DNA from 2 places in the Nonomuraea sp. NPDC005730 genome. Region 2 is predicted to be linked to the other one. Evidence: riboswitches for the same ligand, from Rfam matches in the RefSeq annotation. Region 2 holds a riboswitch; the other holds the start of a gene.
What was found. Region 2 has a riboswitch for glycine ahead of gcvP (aminomethyl-transferring glycine dehydrogenase). Riboswitches for the same ligand answer to the same signal wherever they lie in the genome.

Region 1: another riboswitch for glycine. It lies ahead of gcvT (glycine cleavage system aminomethyltransferase GcvT); the one in region 2 lies ahead of gcvP (aminomethyl-transferring glycine dehydrogenase).

What each region holds. Positions count from the first base shown of each region.
Region 1 covers NZ_JBEXYK010000008.1:27,908-36,986, forward strand. Annotated here, with positions in the region: gene ABZ444_RS13305 (L-serine ammonia-lyase) at 1-422, opposite strand, end outside; gene gcvH (glycine cleavage system protein GcvH) at 481-870, opposite strand; gene gcvT (glycine cleavage system aminomethyltransferase GcvT) at 867-1,952, opposite strand; glycine riboswitch at 1,987-2,086, opposite strand; glycine riboswitch at 2,107-2,204, opposite strand; gene ABZ444_RS13320 (M28 family peptidase) at 2,482-3,855, opposite strand; gene ABZ444_RS13325 (M4 family metallopeptidase) at 3,927-6,221, opposite strand; gene ABZ444_RS13330 (gamma-glutamyl-gamma-aminobutyrate hydrolase family protein) at 6,444-7,133, opposite strand; gene ABZ444_RS13335 (3-oxoacyl-ACP reductase) at 7,130-7,894, opposite strand; gene ABZ444_RS13340 (aldehyde dehydrogenase family protein) at 7,903-9,079, opposite strand, start outside.
Region 2 covers NZ_JBEXYK010000060.1:49,644-58,722, forward strand. Annotated here, with positions in the region: gene ABZ444_RS41370 (hypothetical protein) at 1-761, opposite strand, end outside; gene ABZ444_RS41375 (CDP-alcohol phosphatidyltransferase family protein) at 942-1,523, shown strand; gene ABZ444_RS41380 (mannose-1-phosphate guanyltransferase) at 1,528-4,032, shown strand; gene ABZ444_RS41385 (FHA domain-containing protein) at 4,294-4,806, shown strand; gene ABZ444_RS41390 (MerR family transcriptional regulator) at 4,830-5,456, shown strand; gene ABZ444_RS41395 (bifunctional nuclease family protein) at 5,589-6,059, shown strand; gene ABZ444_RS41400 (MerR family transcriptional regulator) at 6,207-6,827, shown strand; glycine riboswitch at 6,876-6,972, shown strand; gene gcvP (aminomethyl-transferring glycine dehydrogenase) at 7,139-9,079, shown strand, end outside.

The sequences.
Region 1 (9,079 bases), on a different contig from region 2:
CGCACGGTCTCGCCCTGCTCGTCACGGGCGGTGAAGCGCATGCCGTTGGGGTGCTCGGGCAGGGAGATCTTGCGTTCGAAGACGAGGTCCTGGCCCACGACGAAGGGGATCTCGTGCTCGCCGTAGAGGTTGACCGTGCCCGAGGCGCGCATCTCGGCCAGGCGGGCGTCGACGGAGTCGACGTCGACCAGCTCCGGCTTCTCACCGGACAGGCCGAGCAGCACCGCCTTGTCGCTGCCGTGGCCCTTGCCGGTCAGGCCGAGCGAGCCGTACAGGATGACCTCGACGCGGGCCACGCGGGGGAGCAGGCCGTCGTCGTGCAGCCCGCGGGCGAACTTGTGCGCGGCGGCCATCGGGCCGCCGGTGTGGGAGCTGGACGGTCCGATGCCGATCTTGAAGAGGTCGAAGACGCTGATCGCCATTGATGGCGCCCTTCAGTTCAGGAAGTGCCGGGGCCCGCCGCGGGCCCCGGCGTTGGTGTCAGGACTCGCCTGAGGTGAGCGCCGTGTACTCCTCGGCGGACAGCAGGTCCTCCGCGTCGCCCTCCATGCGGACACGGAACATCCAGCCGTCGCCGTACGGGTCGCTGTTGGCCAGCGACGGGTCGTCGGACACGGCCGCGTTCACCTCGACGATCTCGCCGCCGACGGGCGCGTAGATCTCGCTCACCGACTTGGTGGACTCCACCTCGCCGACCGAGTCACCCGCCTCGACGGTCGAACCGACCTCGGGGAGCTGCACGAAGACGACGTCACCAAGAGCCTCGGCGGCGAAGGCCGTGATGCCGACGGTCACGGTGATGCCGTCGTCCACGCCCGACACCCACTCGTGCTCCTTGGTGTAGTTCAGGTCGTCAGGGATGTTGCTCACTTGTTCCTCCTGTAGAAGGGCAGCTCGACCAGGTCCATAGGTTCATGGCTGCCCCGGATGTCCACGGCCAGACCTGTGTCGGCTCCGGCGTCCACGTAGGCCATCGCGATGGGCTTGCCCAGGGTCTGGGAGGGCGCACCGCTGGTGACCTCGCCGACGACGGCGCCGTCGCGGGTGACCGGGTAGCCGTGACGCGGCACCCGGCGGCCCTGGGCGACCAGGCCGACGAGGCGGCGGCGGGGCTGGTCGTCCTTGACCGCCTCCAGTGCCGCCCTGCCGACGAAGTCACCGGGCTTGTCGAATTTCACCACTCTGCCCAGCCCCGCGTCGAACGGGGTCAGGTCGGAGCTCAGCTCGTTGCCGTAGAGCGGCATGCCGGCCTCCAGCCTGAGGGTGTCGCGGCTGGACAGACCGGCGGCCCTGAGCCCGTGCGGCTCGCCCGCCGCCTCCAGGGCGCGCCAGAGCGGCACGGCGTCCTGGTTGGCGACGAACAGCTCGAAGCCGTCCTCGCCGGTGTAGCCGGTGCGGGCGATGAGCGCCTGGCGGCCGTCGACCACGCCGGGCAGGCCCGCGTAGTACTTGAGGCCGCCGAGGTCGGCGTCGGTGAGCGTGGCCAGGATCTCCTGGGCCTTCGGGCCCTGGATCGCGATGAGGGCGTACTGCTGGGAGCGGTCATCGACCGCCGTGTCATACGACTTAGTACGATTTTTCAGCTCATCCGCGACCTTGTCGGAGTTCGAGGCGTTGGCCACCACCATGAACTCCTCGTCCGCCAGCCGGTAGACGATGAGGTCGTCGAGCACCCCGCCGCGCTCGTCCACGATCATCGTGTACCTGGCCCGGCCGGGCGCGAGCGCCGACAGGTGGCCGACCAGGGCGTAGTCGAGGGCCTCTGCGGCCTGCGGACCGGTCAGGAAGATCTCGCCCATGTGCGAGAGGTCGAACAGCCCGGCCGCCTCGCGGACGGCTTTGTGCTCCGCCGACTCGCTGCCGTACCGGAGCGGCATGAGCCATCCGGCGAAGTCGGTCAGCGTGGCGCCTAGGGCCTCGTGGACGTCTCGTAGCGGCGTAGGTCGGGACATTTGTCGCACCTCAGGACAGGATTGGATGCCAGCATCCTCCCCCTCTGTCATGGATGCCTGAGAGCTTCGCCCGAGTTTTACCGGACTTTCACCTTCGGCGAGGCCCCGAGGGCCTGCTTTCCAGAGGTCACCTCCCCGTAAGAACGCCTTACAGGGCTGCCGCGCGGTCCTTTGCCTTGAGAGGTTCGCGGGGAGGGCTTGCTCCTTCAGGGACCCTGACCGGCTGTCAGGGTGCTCTCCCGCACGGTTTCGCCGGTGATGTCCGTCAGCCTAGTGCCGTCATGGGGGTGTTGTCGCGCTTCGCCCCCTGCCATCCGCAGCATCCGCGACATCCCGCACGCAGCGAAAAGCGGCCGCGGCCCCGGAGAGGCGGGGTCGCGGCCGCGTTGGTGGCCGCGCGCGAGCCGGTCATGGCAGGTCAGCTCGCACGCGGCAGCTCGGGGGCGGGCCGGTGGCGACCGGCCCGCGCGAGGATCAGGCCCTATGAATCAGGCCCCATGGATCAGGCCCTATAGGTCAGGCCCGAGGATCAGGCCCGCGCCCAGAGGGCGGGCACGTTCGGCGGCTCCCAGCCCGGCAGGCTGGTGTGCGCCTGGAGGCAGCGGTAGCTGACCCCCTGATAGGTGACGACGTCTCCGGCCGTGTACGACTTGTAGGCCGTCCAGGTGGTGCCCTGGCCGTCCCCTCCGACGGTCAGGGTGAAGGACGCGGAGTGGTCCGCCGTCGCCCCGTCGCCGTTGATCCCTATGGTGTACGTCCCCGCCGCGACGCCGCTGGTGGTGGCGATCGTGACGGTGGACGACTGACCCGCCTGCACAGTGGACGGGCTGAAGGAGACGGTGACCCCGCTCGGCACGTTCCCGGCGGAGAGCGCGATGCTCTGCGCCTGGCCGGACGTGACCTGGGTACTGACCGCCGCGGTAGCCGACTGACCGGCCTGGACCGATGCCGACGACGGGGCCACCGAGATCGAGTAGTCGTTCTCCGTGGGCGTGCTGGTGCCCACGGCGAGCTTCCATATGGCGTACGCGATGGCGTCGGAGTTGCGGTCGAGCGCCGTGGTGTTGACGGCGCTCGGGTAGCTGTCGCAGGCGCTGTGGTAGCAGCGGTCGAACGGCTGCCCGGCCGAGCCGCCCCACCTGGCGGCCTGGGCCGAGCTCTTGACCGCCCCGGCCCCCGTGGCCAGGCCGCCGACCCGGACGCCCGCGCTCTTGAACGAGGCGTGGTCGCTGCGGCCGTCGCCCTCCCTGTCACCCTCGGTCTGCAGGCCGATGGTGGCAAAGTAGTCGTTGAAGGTGCGCTGGATCGCCGCGTCGTCGTCGTAGACGAAGTAGCCGGCGTTGGTCGAGGCGATCATGTCGAAGTTCAGGTACACCTCGACGCCGCTCGCGCCGCCGTTCTGCACGTAGTACCTGGACCCGACCATGCCCGCCTCTTCGGCGCCCCACCAGCCGAACCGCACGTGCTTGGTGAGGGTGGGCCTGCGGGCGGCCAGGGTGAGGGCGTTCTCCAGGAGCGCGGCCGAGCCGGAACCGTTGTCGTTGATCCCGGGGCCGGCCGCGACGCTGTCGAGGTGGGCGCCGAGCATCACGGTCTGGTTGGCGGGGCCGCCCGGCCAGTCGGCGATCAGGTTGCTGCCGCCGCTGAAGCTCTGCACGCGGGTGGTGAAGCCGGCCGCGTCGAGCTTGCCCTTGATGTAGTTCATCGAGGCGGTGAAGCCCGGCCTGCCCGAGGCGCGGTTGCCGCCGTTGCTCGTGGCGATGGACTGCAACTGGCTCAGATGCGCCGTCACGTTCGCGACGGGGATGTCGGGCGCGGGGTCGGCGGCGGCGCCGGCCGGTCCGGCCGGCGTGGTGAGGGTCAGGGCCAACGCGGCGGTGGCCGCGGCGCCCAGCCTGAGCATGGCGTTCACGATCTGTGGCTCCTCAAGGGGGTTGGGCGGCCACCCCGGCGTGGCCGCCCAGGTATTGCGACTTAGACCGGCTGCCAGAGGGCAGGGGTGTTGGGCGGCTCCCAGCCCGGCAGGCTCGTGTGAGACTGCAGGCAGCGGTAGCTGGTGCCCTGGTAGGTGACGGTCTGTCCGGCCGTGTAGGCCGTGTACGTCTGCCACGTGGTGCCCTGGCCGCCGCCCACCGTCAGGCTGAAGGAGGCCGAGTGGTCGGCGCTCGCGCCGTCGGCGTTCAGGCTGATCGTGTACGTGCTGGGCGTCACGCCGCTCGTGGTCGCGAACGTCACCGTGGACGACTGCCCGGCGGTGATCGTGGACGGGCTGAAGCTGACCGTCACGCCCGCGGGCACGTTGCTCGCCGACAGCGCGATGCTCTGCGCCTGACCGGCGGTGACCTGCGTGCTGACCGTGGCGGTGGCCGACTGACCGGCCTGCACCGAGGCCGACGACGGGGTCACGCCGAAGGAGTAGTCGTTCGGCGAGCTCTGCCCGATCTGCAGGTTGTAGGTGGCCTGCCGGTCGACGTCGGCGCCGTCGGCCGTGATCGCGATCGAGTGGTTGCCCTGCGGGCTGCTCGCCGAGGTGGTGATCGTCAGCGTGGAGCTCTGCCCCGCGGTGATGGTGGCCGGGCTGAACGAGGCGGTCACGCCGGTCGGCAGGGTGCCGGCCCGCAGGGTGATCGACTGCGCCGAGCCGCCGGTCACGGTGGTGCTGACCGTGGTCGTGGTGCTCTGACCCGGAGTGACGCTGCCGGAGGCGGGGTTCAGGTTGACCGAGAAGTCGTTGCTGCCCTGGGTGCAGCTCGGCTCGCCGGACTGGGCCCGTACGCTGACGCCGTCCCAGGCGTTCTTGACCACGTTGAACTCGGTGCAGCTGCCCGGGTACAGGGTCTTGGCGGCCTGGAGGGTGGCGACCCTGGCCTTGGCGTGCGTCCACGGCTGGGTCTTCGTGTTCAGCGCGGACATGAACACCTCACCGGCCTTGCGGATGCCGATGCCGGTGATCGCGGCGCCGTTGTCGCAGCGGCTGCTCGCGGGCTTGCCCGAGGGGTTGGTGCCCTCGGCCACGAGGTAGAACCAGTGGTTCTGCGGGCCGGCCGCCGCGTGCACCTCGGTGTTCGGGATGGAGGCGCTGTAGCAGCTCGGGTGGCTGAGGGCCGACGGGTTGTACATGTTGCGGATCGGCCCGGCCCCGGAGAGGTTGACCTCCTCGCCGACCAGGTAGTCCGGCGGGTCGTTCGGGTTGTTGGCGTACGCCTCGGTGAGCGCGCCGAAGATGTCGCCGGTGGACTCGTTCATGCCGCCGGCCTCGTTGCCGCTGCCCGAGCCGCCGCTGGTGAACTGGAAGATGCCGTGGCCGAACTCGTGGCCGACCACGTCCATCGACGTGAGCTGCTGGGAGTTGGCGGAGTTGTGGCCGAAGGAGCCGTACTGGCCGTTCCAGTAGGCGTTGACGTCGGCCAGGCCGACGCGGGCCGGGTAGCCGCCGCCCTGGCCGTTGATGCCGCTGCGGCCGAGCCAGGCGCTCAGCATGTCCCATTCCCGCTGCGCGGCGTAGAGCGCGTCGACGCAGGCGGTCTCCAGGTTCGTGCCCGAGCCGTTGCCCCAGGTGTCGGTGGTCTTCGTGTACGGCGAGCCGTTCTGGCCGCCGCACGCGACACCGCTCCTGCGGGGGTCGCGCATCGTGTACGAGGGGCTGGTGTCGATGGTGACGGTGCCGACGTAGTAGCTGTTGCCGGTGCCGTCGCGCACCTCGTCCCACTCGTCGATGACCTTGCCGGTGAGGGCGTCCACGTAGACATGGAGCTTGGTCTCGTGACCGGTGGCGTTGGCGCCGGTGACCAGGACCTCGTAGGCCAGCCGCGGGGTCTTCGTGGCGGCGTGCACGGACAGCACGGGCGTGGCGACGGTCTCGACCCTGGCCACCTTGGCCCTGGCCGTCACGGCGGCCTGGGCCGCGGTCACCTTCGCCTTCGTGCCGATCCCGATCTTCGTGCGCTGCCCGGTGGCGACCGTGTCGACCACCGCGCCGGAGGCGTCCGTGGCGACGACCACGTCGCCGCCGTAGACGGGCAGGCCCGCGTGGTTACGGGCGTAGGTCAGGTACTGCAGGCCGCGGACGCCTTCGACGGTCGACGTCAGCGTGAACGTGTCCTGCTCGGATGCCAGCAATGCCGCCGAGTCGGCCAGGATCGCGTTGTGTGCGGTGGCGATCGCGTTCCTGCGCTCGTCGGGGCTGGGAGGATCGGCCACCTGCGACGCTTGGGCTGTGGCGCTCGTGGCGCCCACCAGCGAGCTGGTGGTCAGGGCTAGCGCGAGCATTGCGGCAGCCCCCAACCTGAGTTTGGGGTTCACTCTCTGGCTCCTCAGGGGGGTGTGGAGTGGAAGAGCCCCGGCCGGCTGGGGATGAACACAGGGTGACACCGGGATGGCGCGACCCGGTACCCAACAAGTTTCCTATAACGTGGTGGTATGGCCCTTTGAGCTGGGATTTCGCGCGATTTTAGGGCGCAGAAAAGGTAAAGAAGCTTTCCAGTAACGGTCTCAGCAGGCCGCCGTGAACGCCTCGAAGAGCGCCGGTCCGTCGCCCGCCTCCGGGTGCCACTGGACCGCCACCGCGAACCCGCCGGAGTCGAGCTCCACCGCCTCGATCGTCCCGTCGCCTGCCGTGGCGGTGACCGTGAGGCCGGGGGCGAGCCGGTCGACGGCCTGGTGGTGGTAGTGCGGGACCGCCACCGGTTGCGTGCCGAGCGCCTTGGCCAGGCGGCTGCCGGGGACGGGCGTGACCGGCAGGTGGCCGAACTCGCCGGGCGCGGGGGAGTGGCCGGTGTGCCCGGTCACATCGGGCAGGTGCTGGTGCAGGGTGCCGCCGAGCAGCACGTTGAGCACCTGGAGCCCTCGGCAGATGCCCAGGAACGGCAGCCCGGCCGCCAGGGCCGCCGCCAGCAGGGCGAACTCGGCCTCGTCCCGGAACTCCCGGACGTAACCGGTGCGCTCGTGCGCCGCCCGGCCGTACCTGGCCGGGTCGACGTCGCCGCCGCCGGCCAGGACGAGACCGTCGAGCCGCCCCACGACCTGGGCGGGATCGCCGGCCGGCGGCAGCAGCACGGGCTGCCCGCCGGCCTGGACGATCTTCTCGACGTACATGTACGGCAGCAGCGCGACGGGCAGGTCCCACACGGTGAACCGGGCGGGCTCGACGTACGTCGTGACGCCGATGACCGGACGGGTCACAGCGGCGTCACGTACGCGCCGGAGATGCCGCCGTCCACCAGGAACTCGGCCCCCGTGATGAAGGAGGCGTCGTCGCTGGCCAGGAACGCCACGGCGGCGGCGATCTCCGACGCCTCGGCGAAGCGGCCCACCGGGATGTGCACCAGGCGCCGCTGGGCCCGCTCGGGGTCCTTGGCGAACAGCTCCTGCAGCAGCGGCGTGTTCACCGGCCCCGGGCACAGCGCGTTGACCCGGATGCCCTCGCGGGCGAACTGCACGCCCAGCTCGCGCGACATCGCCAGCACGCCGCCCTTGGAGGCCGTGTACGAGATCTGCGACGTGGCCGACCCCATCACCGCCACGAACGACGCGGTGTTGATGATCGACCCCTTGCCCTGCCGCCGCATGTACGGGATGGCGTGCTTGCAGCACAGGTACACGCTGGTCAGGTTCACCTCCTGGACGCGGCGCCAGGCGTCGAGGCCGGTCTCCAGGATCGAGTCGTCGTCGGGCGGCGAGATGCCGGCGTTGTTGAAGGCGATGTCCACGCCGCCGTAGGTCTCGTGGGCCGTGGCGAACATCCGGACGACGTCGTCCTCGCTGGTCACGTCGGCCTTGACGAAGAGGCCGCCGACCTCGCCCGCGGCCTTGGCCCCGGCGTCCTCGTCGATGTCGACGCAGACGACCTTCGCGCCCTCCTGCGCGAACCTGCGCGCCGTGGCCAGCCCGATGCCGCTGCCCGCGCCCGTGATCACGGCCACCCGGTCCTGCAATCGCTGCACTGTTGTCCCTACTCCCAGGATATGAAGACGTTCTTGGTCTCGGTGAAGGCAGTCAGGGCGTCGGGGCCGAGCTCCCGGCCGAGGCCGGACTGCTTGAAGCCGCCGAACGGGGTCCAGTGGCGCACCGAGGAGTGCGAGTTCACCGACAGGGCGCCCGACTCCACCGCGCGGGCCACCCGCAGCGCCCGCCCGACGTCGCGCGTCCAGATGGACCCGCTCAGCCCGTACGGGGTGTCGTTGGCGATGCGCACGGCCTCGGCCTCGTCGGTGAACGGCACCACCGACACGACCGGGCCGAAGATCTCCTCGGTGAAGGCGCGGTCGGTGACCTTCGAGGTGAGCACGGTTGGCGGGAACCAGTAGCCCTTGCCCTGGGGGCAGTCGCCCTGGAGGTAGGGCGTGCCCTCGACGAAGCCGCGGACGCGTTCCAGGTGCTCGGCGCTGATCAGCGGGCCCATCTCGGTGGACTCGTCGAGCGGGTCGCCGACCTTGACGCCGCGCACCGCCGCCGACAGGCGCTCCAGGAACTCGTCGTACACCTCGGCCTGGACGAGGATGCGCGAGCGGGCACAGCAGTCCTGGCCGGAGTTGTCGAAGACCGCATAAGGGGCGGTTTTTGCCGCTTTTTCGAGATCCGAGTCGGCGAAGACGATGTTCGCGGACTTGCCGCCCAGCTCCAGCGTCACCCGCTTGACCTGCGCCGCCGCCTTCGCGGCGATCTCCTTGCCCACCTCGGTCGAACCGGTGAACACGATCTTGGCCACACCGGGATGCTCGACCAGCCGGGCCCCCGCGACCTCCCCTGCCCCGGGCAGCACCTGGAGCACCCCCTCGGGGAGACCCGCCGCCAGGGCCAGCTCGGCCAGCCTCAGCGCCGTGAGCGGAGTCCATTCCGCCGGCTTGACGATCACCGTGTTGCCCGCCGCCAGCGCCGGGGCGACGCCCCACGACATGATCAGCATCGGGAAGTTCCACGGCACGATGACGCCGACCACGCCCAGCGGCTCCTGGAACGTGATGTCCACGCCGCCGGGCACCGGGATCTGCTTGCCGTGGTTGCGCTCGGGGGCGGCGGCGTAGAAGTGCAGCACGTCGCGGACGGCCCCGGCCGCCCAGCGCGCGTTGCCGATCGGGTGCCCGGCGTTGTCCAGCTCCAGCCGGGCCAGCTCCTCGCCGTGGGCGTCC
Region 2 (9,079 bases):
TGCAGCAGCGTGCCGGGGCCGAACGGGATCGGCCGGCCGTTCCTGCGCAGCCGCTCCACCGAGACCCGGGTGCCCATCGCGATCTCCGCCTGCCCGACCGTCCTGCCCTCGCCGGTGGTGACCTGGTGGGCCCTGCCCAGCACGGCCGGCGGCGGCGTCTGCTCCGCGCCGTCCAGCCGCCGCCACAGCGCCGCGGCCTCCTCCCCGGGGTCGAACCGGAGCGCCGCGGGCGCGGCCCTGGCGGTCAGCAGCGCGATGGTGACCAGGGCGAGGAGATAGGACAGGACGTACGCGGGCCCGAGCGCCTGCTGCGCGATCCCGGCGGCCCGCAGGGTGTCGGCCGCCGTGCCCAGGGCCACCGGCCCGGCCGCCGCTCCGGCGACCAGCCCGGCCGTGGTGCCCGGGTCCAGCCCGAGCGCGTCCGCCGCCAGCGCCGCGACCGCCAGCGCCCCGACGACCTCGACGACCGTGAACCACAGGAACCGCAGGTTGCGACCGGAGAACGCGGCGAAGAAGGCGGGCCCGAGGGTGTAGCCGAGGGTGAAGGCGAAGATCGAGAAGGCGATCACGCGCACCTGCTGGTGGACCTCGACGCCGCCGGTCAGCAGCCCGACGGCGAGGGCGGCGGCCAGCGTCCCGGCCGCGCCGCCGAGGGCCACCCCGCGGAACCTGAGCCTGCCCAGGGCGAACCCGAGGGCCAGGCAGAGGAACAAGGCGATCTCCGGCGCGTCCCGCAGCACGCCGGACTCCCAGGGCCACATCCGATCCCCCCAAGGCAGGCCGGCAGCGCGGGGGGATCGATCATCCTGCCTTTTCCCGCCCCCACATGCCGCGAAACGCCACCAACCCGCATCGGCCCCGCGTCCATGCGGGGGAGTGCGGGCGGGGAATGGTCGCTGGTGGGGCGTCTGTGCCGGAGTTCTACGCAGTAGGGTCTCTGCGTGAGCGAAACTTCCGCCGAGGACCGGATCTGGACGGTTCCCAACCTGCTGAGCTTCCTGCGCCTGCTCGGCGTGCCCGTGTTCCTCTGGTTGGTTCTGGGGCCCAGGGCGGACGGGTGGGCCATCGCCATCCTCATCGTGGCCGGGTTCACCGACTGGCTCGACGGCAAGATCGCTCGTGCGTTCAACCAGACCAGCAAGCTCGGCCGGGTGATCGACCCGGCCGCCGACAAGCTGTACGTCTTCGCCACGATCCTGGCGCTGCTGCTGCGCGAGGTCATCCCGTGGTGGCTGGTGGCCGTCATCGTGGCGCGGGAGCTCTTCGTCGCCTGTTCGTTCCCCGTACTTCGCAAACACGGATATAAGGCACTTCAGGTGCATTTCCTGGGCAAGGCCGCCATGTTCAACCTCATGTACGCCTTCCCGCTGCTCTTCCTCGCCTCCCACACCGGGTGGTATGCCGATGTAGCGCGAATTGCCGGGTGGGCCTTCGCGATCTGGGGCACGGGCCTGTATTGGTGGGCAGGGATCCTGTATGTGGTGCAGGTGCGCCAACTCGTAACCGCGACCACGAAGGAGTGATCGGGTGAAGGCGGTCGTCATGGCGGGCGGGGAGGGGACTCGGCTGCGTCCGATGACCGCCAACCAGCCCAAACCTCTGCTCCCGGTGGCCAACCGCCCGATCATGGAACACGTCCTGCGCCTGCTCAAACGGCACGGCATCACCGAGACGGTCGTCACCCTGCAGTTCCTGGCCGCCCTCGTGCGCAACTACTTCGGCGACGGCGACGAGCTGGGCATGAACCTCCAGTACGCCACGGAGGACCTGCCGCTCGGCACCGCGGGCAGCGTCAAGAACGCCGCCGCCCGCCTGCGCGACGACCGCTTCCTGGTCATCTCCGGTGACGCCCTCACAGATATCGACTTATCCGACATGATCCGCTTTCATCGCGAAAATTCGGCTCTTGTCACCATCGGTCTGAAACGCGTTCCCAACCCGCTCGAATTCGGGATCATCATCCTCGACGAGAGCGGACGCGTTCAGCGGTTCCTGGAGAAGCCCACCTGGGGCCAGGTCTTCTCCGACACCGTCAACACCGGCATCTACGTCATGGAGCCCGAGATCCTCGACGCCGTGGCCGACGGCGAACCGGTCGACTGGTCATCAGACGTCTTCCCCGCCCTCCTGGAACGCGGCGCCCCCATCTACGGTTACGTCGCCGCCGGCTACTGGGAGGACGTCGGCACCCACGCCAGCTACCTCAAGGCCCAGGCCGACGCGCTGTCCGGCCGGGTCCGCGTCGACATCGGCGGCTTCGAGCTCTCCCCGGGCGTCTGGGTGGCCGACTCGGCCACGGTCGACCCCGACGCCGTCCTGAAGGGCCCGCTGCTGATCGGCGACTACGCCAAGGTGGAGGCGGGCGCCGAACTGCGCGAGTACACCGTGCTCGGCAACAACGCGGTCGTGCGCGAGGGCGCCTTCCTGCACCGCGCGGTCGTCCACGACAACGTCTACCTCGGTCCCGGCGCCCACCTGCGCGGCTGCGTGATCGGCAAGAGCACCGACGTCATGGGCGGCGCCCGCGTCGAGGAGAACGCCGTCATCGGCGACGAATGCGTCATCGAGGCCGAGGCGTACGTCTCCAGCGGCGTCAAGGTCTACCCGTTCAAGACCATCGAGGCCGGCGCGGTGGTCAACACCAGCGTCATCTGGGAGTCGCGCGGACAGCGCAACCTGTTCGGCCCGCGCGGGGTCAGCGGCCTGGTCAACGTCGAGATCACCGCCGAGCTGTGCGTCCGGCTGGCCGGCGCGTACGCCACCACCCTGCGCAAGGGCGCCTACGTCGTCACCTCCCGCGACTGCTCCCTGGCCGCCAGGGCGCTCAAGCGGGCCGTCATCGGCGCCCTGACCGCCGCCGCGATCAACGTCCTGGACCTGGAGGCCGCGCCGCTGCCCGTGGCCCGCTTCCACACCGCCCGCGAGTCGGCCGCCGGCGGCATCGCCCTGCGCACCACGCCCGGCGACCCGCAGAGCGTCGACATCGTCATCATGGACGACCGCGGCGCCGACCTGCCCCCGGCCGCCCAGCGCAAGCTGGAGCGCGTCTTCTCCCGCCAGGAGTACCGGCGGGCCTTCCCCGGAGAGATCGCCGAGCTGCACTACCCGGCCAGGGCCGTCGAGGGCTACACGCACGAGCTGATGCGGGCCATCGGCGTCACCGGCGTCAAGGACATGAAGGTCGTGGTCGACTGCGCCGGCGGCACCTCCTCCCTGGTGATGCCGACGCTGCTCAGCCGCGCCGGCGTCGAGGTGCTCACCGTCAACGCCCGGCTGGACGACGTCTCGCCCACCGAGACGCTGGCCGAGCGCCGCCGCGACCTGCAACGCCTGTCGGAGCTGGTCAGCTCCTCGCGGGCGGCGTTCGGCGTGCGCTTCGACCCGGTCGGCGAACGCATCGCGCTGGTGGACGAGACCGGCCAGCTCATCAGCGAGGAACGCGCCCTGCTGGTCGTGCTGGACCTGGTGGCGGCCGAGCGCCGGGGCGGCCGGGTGGCCCTGCCGGTCACCACCACGCGGGTCGCCGAGCAGGTCTGCCGCTTCCACGGCGTGCAGGTGCAGTGGACCTCGACCGCGCTCGACGCCCTGACCTCCGCCGCCCAGGGGCCCGACATGATCTTCGCGGCCGACGGGCGCGGCGGGTTCGTCGTGCCGGAGTTCAGCCCGGCCATCGACGGCCTGGCCGCGTTCATGCGCCTGCTGGGGCTGGTGGCCCGCACCCGGCTGTCGCTCAGCCAGATCGACGCCAGGATCCCCGAGGTCAAGCTGCTGCGGCGGAGCGTCCCGACCCAGTGGGCGGCCAAGGGCGCGGTCATGCGCTCGGTCATCGAGGCCGCCGAGGCCGAGCCCGACGGCTGGCGCGTGGACACCACCGACGGCGTGCGGGTCGCCCGCGACGACGGGTCGTGGGTGCTGATCCTGCCGGCCGCCGCCGAGCCGGTCACCGACCTGTGGGCCGAGGCCCCCGACATGGACGGCGCGCAGGCGCTGCTCGAACGCTGGGCCCGCGTGGTCGAGCGGGCAGCCGTCTGATCACGTAGAGTAGCGGAAAAGCCGTCGCCCGAGATGTGCGCGCGGAGTGCCGCAAGATCGTAATGTAGAAACGCGCGGCGGCATGGACCACGGGGTGGGGGCGGCGGTAACTTTGTCAGCGTCCGAACCGCAGTCCAGCGCCCCGCCTTGACCTTTGCCGCTGATCAGCGTAAGTTGCGGCATTCGCAAACTTGAAGAGCGAAGGCAGGCGCGTCCCCAGCACCGTCGCCGCGTCTTCGCGGTAGGAGGCCGAGCCGATCGATGCCGAGCGTCTACTGCACGCAGTGCGGGCACGCCAACCCCGAGGATGCCCGTTTCTGTTCCCGCTGTGGGTCACCGCTGACCAGACCCGAGGTCTCCGGGGACACCACGTCGACGATCTCGGTCGCGGGAATCGAGGCGTACGAGGCTGAGACAGGCGACATGCTCCTGGCCGAACGGGCGCTGGTCGAACAGCTCCCGCCCGGCACGGCGTTGCTCACGGTGACCAGAGGGCCCAACCAGGGCAGCCGGTTCCGGCTGGACAAAGACCTCACCACGACCGGGCGCCACCCGGAGAGCGACATCTTCCTCGACGACATCACCGTCTCCCGCCGCCACGTCGAGTTCTACCGCCACCGCGGCGGCCAGTTCTCCGTACGCGACGTGGGCAGCCTCAACGGCACCTACGTCAACCGGGAGCGCATCGAGGAGGTTCCCCTGCACTCCGGAGACGAGGTGCAGATCGGCAAGTTCCGCCTCGTCTTCCTGATGAGGGTCAACGCCGGCGCATGAGCTCACAGGCGGCACGCTCGCACATGAGCATCGGGGAGGTGCTCGCCCTGCTGCAGGGCGAGTTCCCCGACGTCACCGTGTCCAAGATCCGCTTCTTGGAGGGCGAGGGGCTGATCGAGCCCGAGCGCAGCCCCTCGGGCTACCGCAAGTTCACCCATCTCCACGTCGAGCAGTTGCGTTTCATCCTGACCGAGCAGCGCGACCACTACCTGCCGCTGCGGGTGATCAAGGACAAGATGGCCGAGAGCTTCGGCCGTCCGCGCGCGGTGCAGCAGACCCAGGAGATCCGGTACGACCGGGCCCAGCTGCTGGAGGCGGCCGGCATCGACGAGGAGACCCTCGCCGAGCTGGAGGACTACGGCCTGCTCGCCCCCGTGGCCAGGCGCTACGACGAGGAGGCGCTGAAGATCGCGCGCAGCGTCGGCGCCCTGGCCCGCTTCGGCCTGCACGCCCGCCACCTGCGCGCGGTCAAGGTCGCCGCCGAGCGGGAGTGCGGGCTGGTCGAGCAGACCGTCGCGCCCATACTCAAGCGCCGCGCGCCCGGCGCCATCGGCGAGGCCGACGAGGCGGCCAGGGAGTTGTCCACGCTCCTGCTCGATCTGCACGCCTCCCTGGTCCGCGTCGGCGTCAGGTCTGTCCTGGGCCGCTGAGGGCACAGAGCTGGAAGGCCGGGGCACATTCCAGGCCTGCCGGGTGTTACGTTGAAATGCATAAGCGTGTAGCAGAAACGACCCAGTCAACAGCTGTGCCGGGCGACCGGCCGGTCGAATACGGAGCAGCCCGTGTTGCAGATGGAGGTCGTGGGCGTTCGAGTTGAGATGCCCACAAATCAGCCGATCGTCTTGCTCAAGGAGGCACACGGGGAACGGTTCCTTCCGATCTGGATCGGCATGACCGAGGCGACCGCGATCGCCCTGGCGCAGGCCGAGGAGCCGCCGCCCCGGCCGCTCACCCACGACCTGTTCAGGGACGTGCTGAGCGCGCTCGGCGTCGGGCTGCGCGCAGTCAACATCGTGGCCCTGCGTGACGGCATCTTCTTCGCCGACCTGGTGTTCTCCAACGGAGTGGAGGTCAGCGCCCGGCCCTCCGACTCGATCGCCCTGGCGCTGCGCACCGGCGCGCGCATCTTCGCCAGCGAAGAGGTCGTCCAGGAGGCCGGTGTGATCATCCCTGACGACCAGGAGGACGAGGTGGAGAAGTTCAGGGAGTTCCTTGACACGATCACTCCCGAGGACTTCGGCAGGGCGGGGTAGGTATTTCAGTGCATTTACGCTTCACGACGCGCCGAGCCGGATCGTTGACTGAGCATGGTCACGGTCCTACGGTGCAAGTGAAACCCGTGGTCGCCCTTTACGAACCCCCAGATCAGGCCATGGGATGAGAGAAAGCCGGAGGTCCGCGTGGCGGTCAGCAGCGGCGAGGGAAAGACGGCCGGCCAGGAAGATCCGGTGCGGCGCGAGAGCGCGCGGCAGCGTGCCGGAGAGCAGGGCCTGCTCTTCGACGAGCAGCCCGCGACACTGCCCGACGACATCGGTTATCGCGGGCCAACAGCCTGCTCGGCGGCCGGCATCACCTACAGGCAGCTCGACTACTGGGCACGCACGGGCCTGGTCGAGCCCACGATAAGAGCCGCGCACGGCTCGGGCTCGCAGCGGCTCTACAGCTTCCGCGACATCCTGGTGCTCAAGGTCGTCAAGCGGCTGCTCGACACCGGGGTGTCGTTGCAGCAGATCCGCACCGCGGTGCAGCACCTGCGTGACCGCGGGGTCGCCGACCTCGCGCAGATCACGCTCATGAGCGACGGCGTCAGCGTCTACGAGTGCACCTCGGCCGACGAGGTGATCGATCTCCTCCAGGGCGGCCAGGGCGTGTTCGGCATCGCGCTCGGCCGGGTCTGGCGAGAGGTCGAGGGCTCCCTCGCGGAGCTGCCGGGGGAACGGGCGGCGGTCGAGGACACCGTCCCGGCCGACCATCCCGCTGACGAGCTCGCCAAGCGGCGCCGTGCACGCCGCACGGGGTGAGCTGAACCGCTGAACACACCGTAGTAATCTAGGACAGAGTAAGGCTGATGACCCCGTGCGGGAGAGTCCCTGGGCTTCGGTCCTGGGGCGCCGAAGGAGCAACCCTCCCCGGAATCTCTCAGGCATCCCGTACCGCTCGGGTGAGGCAACTCTGGAAAGCAGGTGCGCCCGCCAGGCGCACCTCACCGACGGTGCAAGCCCCACGGTGGGGTGAAGCTCTCAGGTCGCGATGACGTCGCGATGACAGAGGGGGAGATCCGGCACTCGCCCGCGCCCTGGCGCCGGTCTCCAAGCCTCGGGAGGCAACCTCCATGACCGACCTGTCCGCTCCGCCGTTCTCGTCCAGGCACATCGGCCCATCCGAGTCCGAGCAGCAGCGCATGCTCGAGGCCGTGGGCTTCGAGTCCGTCGGCGATCTGGTGGCCGTGGCCGTGCCCGAGGCCATCAGGGTCAAGGACCGGCTCAAGCTGCCGGCCGCCGCGAGCGAGACCGAGGCCATCGCCGAGCTGCGCGAACTGGCCTCCCGCAACCGGGTGCTGACCTCCATGATCGGCCTGGGCTACTACGACACCGTCACGCCCGCCGTCATCCGGCGCAACCTGCTGGAGAACCCGGGCTGGTACACCGCGTACACGCCGTACCAGCCGGAGATCTCGCAGGGCCGTCTGGAGGCGCTGCTGAACTTCCAGACGGTCGTCTCCGACCTGACCGGCCTCGACGTCGCCGGCGCGTCCCTGCTGGACGAGGCCACCGCCGCGGCCGAGGCCATGACGCTGGCCCGCCGGGCCGGCAGGTCCAAGAGCGACGTGTTCGTGATCGACGCCGACACGCTGCCCCAGACCAAGGCCGTGCTGGCCACCCGCGCCGAGCCGCTCGGCATCACGCTGACCGAGCACGACCTCGACGGCGAGCTGCCCGAGTGCTTCGGCGTGCTCGTCCAGTACCCGGGCGCCTCGGGCCGTCTGCGCGACTTCCGCGACGTGGCCGCCAGGGCGCACGAGGCGGGCGCGATCGTCGTGGCCGCCGCCGACCTGCTGGCCCTCACGCTCGTGGCCGCCCCCGGCGAGCTGGGCGCCGACATCGCCATCGGCTCCTCCCAGCGCTTCGGCGTCTCCTTCGGGTTCGGCGGGCCGCACGCGGCCTACATGTCCGTACGCGAGGGCCTGCAGCGGCAGATGCCCGGCCGCCTGGTCGGCGTGTCGGTCGACGTCGACGGCGACCCCGCCTACCGGCTGGCCCTGCAGACCCGCGAGCAGCACATCCGCCGCGAGAAGGCCACCAGCAACATCTGCACCGCCCAAGTCCTGCTGGCCGTGATCGCCGGCATGTACGCCGTCTACCACGGCCCCGAGGGCCTGCGCCGGATCGCGCACCGCGTGCACCGGCACGCCGTCGCGCTGGCCGGCGGCCTGCGCGAGGCCGGCCTGGAGGTCGTGCACGGCGAGTTCTTCGACACCGTGCTCGTCCGCGTGCCCGGCAGGGCCGCCGAGGTGGTGGCCGCCGCCGCCGAGCGGGGCGTCAACCTGTGGCAGGCCGGGGACGACCACGTCTCGATCGCCTGCGACGAGAAGACCGGCGCGGCCGAGCTGGTCAAGGTGTGGGCGGCCTTCGGCGTCGAGCGCGAGGAGGTGGCGCTGGAGGACGACGCGCTGCCGGCCGAGCTGCTGCGCGAGTCGGACTACCTGACCCACCCGGTCTTCCACAGCCACCGCTCCGAGACCGCGATGCTGCGCTACCTGCGCAGGCTCCAGGACAAGGACATCGCGCTCGACCGTTCGATGATCCCGCTCGGCTCGTGCACGATGAAGCTGAACGCGACCACCGAGATGGAGCCGATCACCTGGCCGGAGTTCGCCGGCGTGCACCCGTACGCGCCGGAGGCCCAGACCGAGGGCTACCGGGAGCTCATCGGCACCCTGGAGGGCTGGCTGGCCGAGGTGACCGGCTACGACGCGGTCTCCATCCAGCCGAACGCCGGCTCCCAGGGCGAGTTCGCCGGCCTGCTGGCCATCCGGGCCTACCACCAGGCCAACGGCGACACCGGGCGCGACGTGTGCCTGATCCCGTCCTCGGCCCACGGCACGAACGCGGCCAGCGCCGTCATGGCGGGCATGCGGGTCGTGGTCGTGGCCTGCGACAACGACGGGAACATCGACCTGGCCGACCTCGACGCCAAGATCGCCAAGCACCGCGAGAAGCTCGCCGCGATCATGGTGACGTACCCGTCCACGCACGGCGTGTACGAGGAGTCG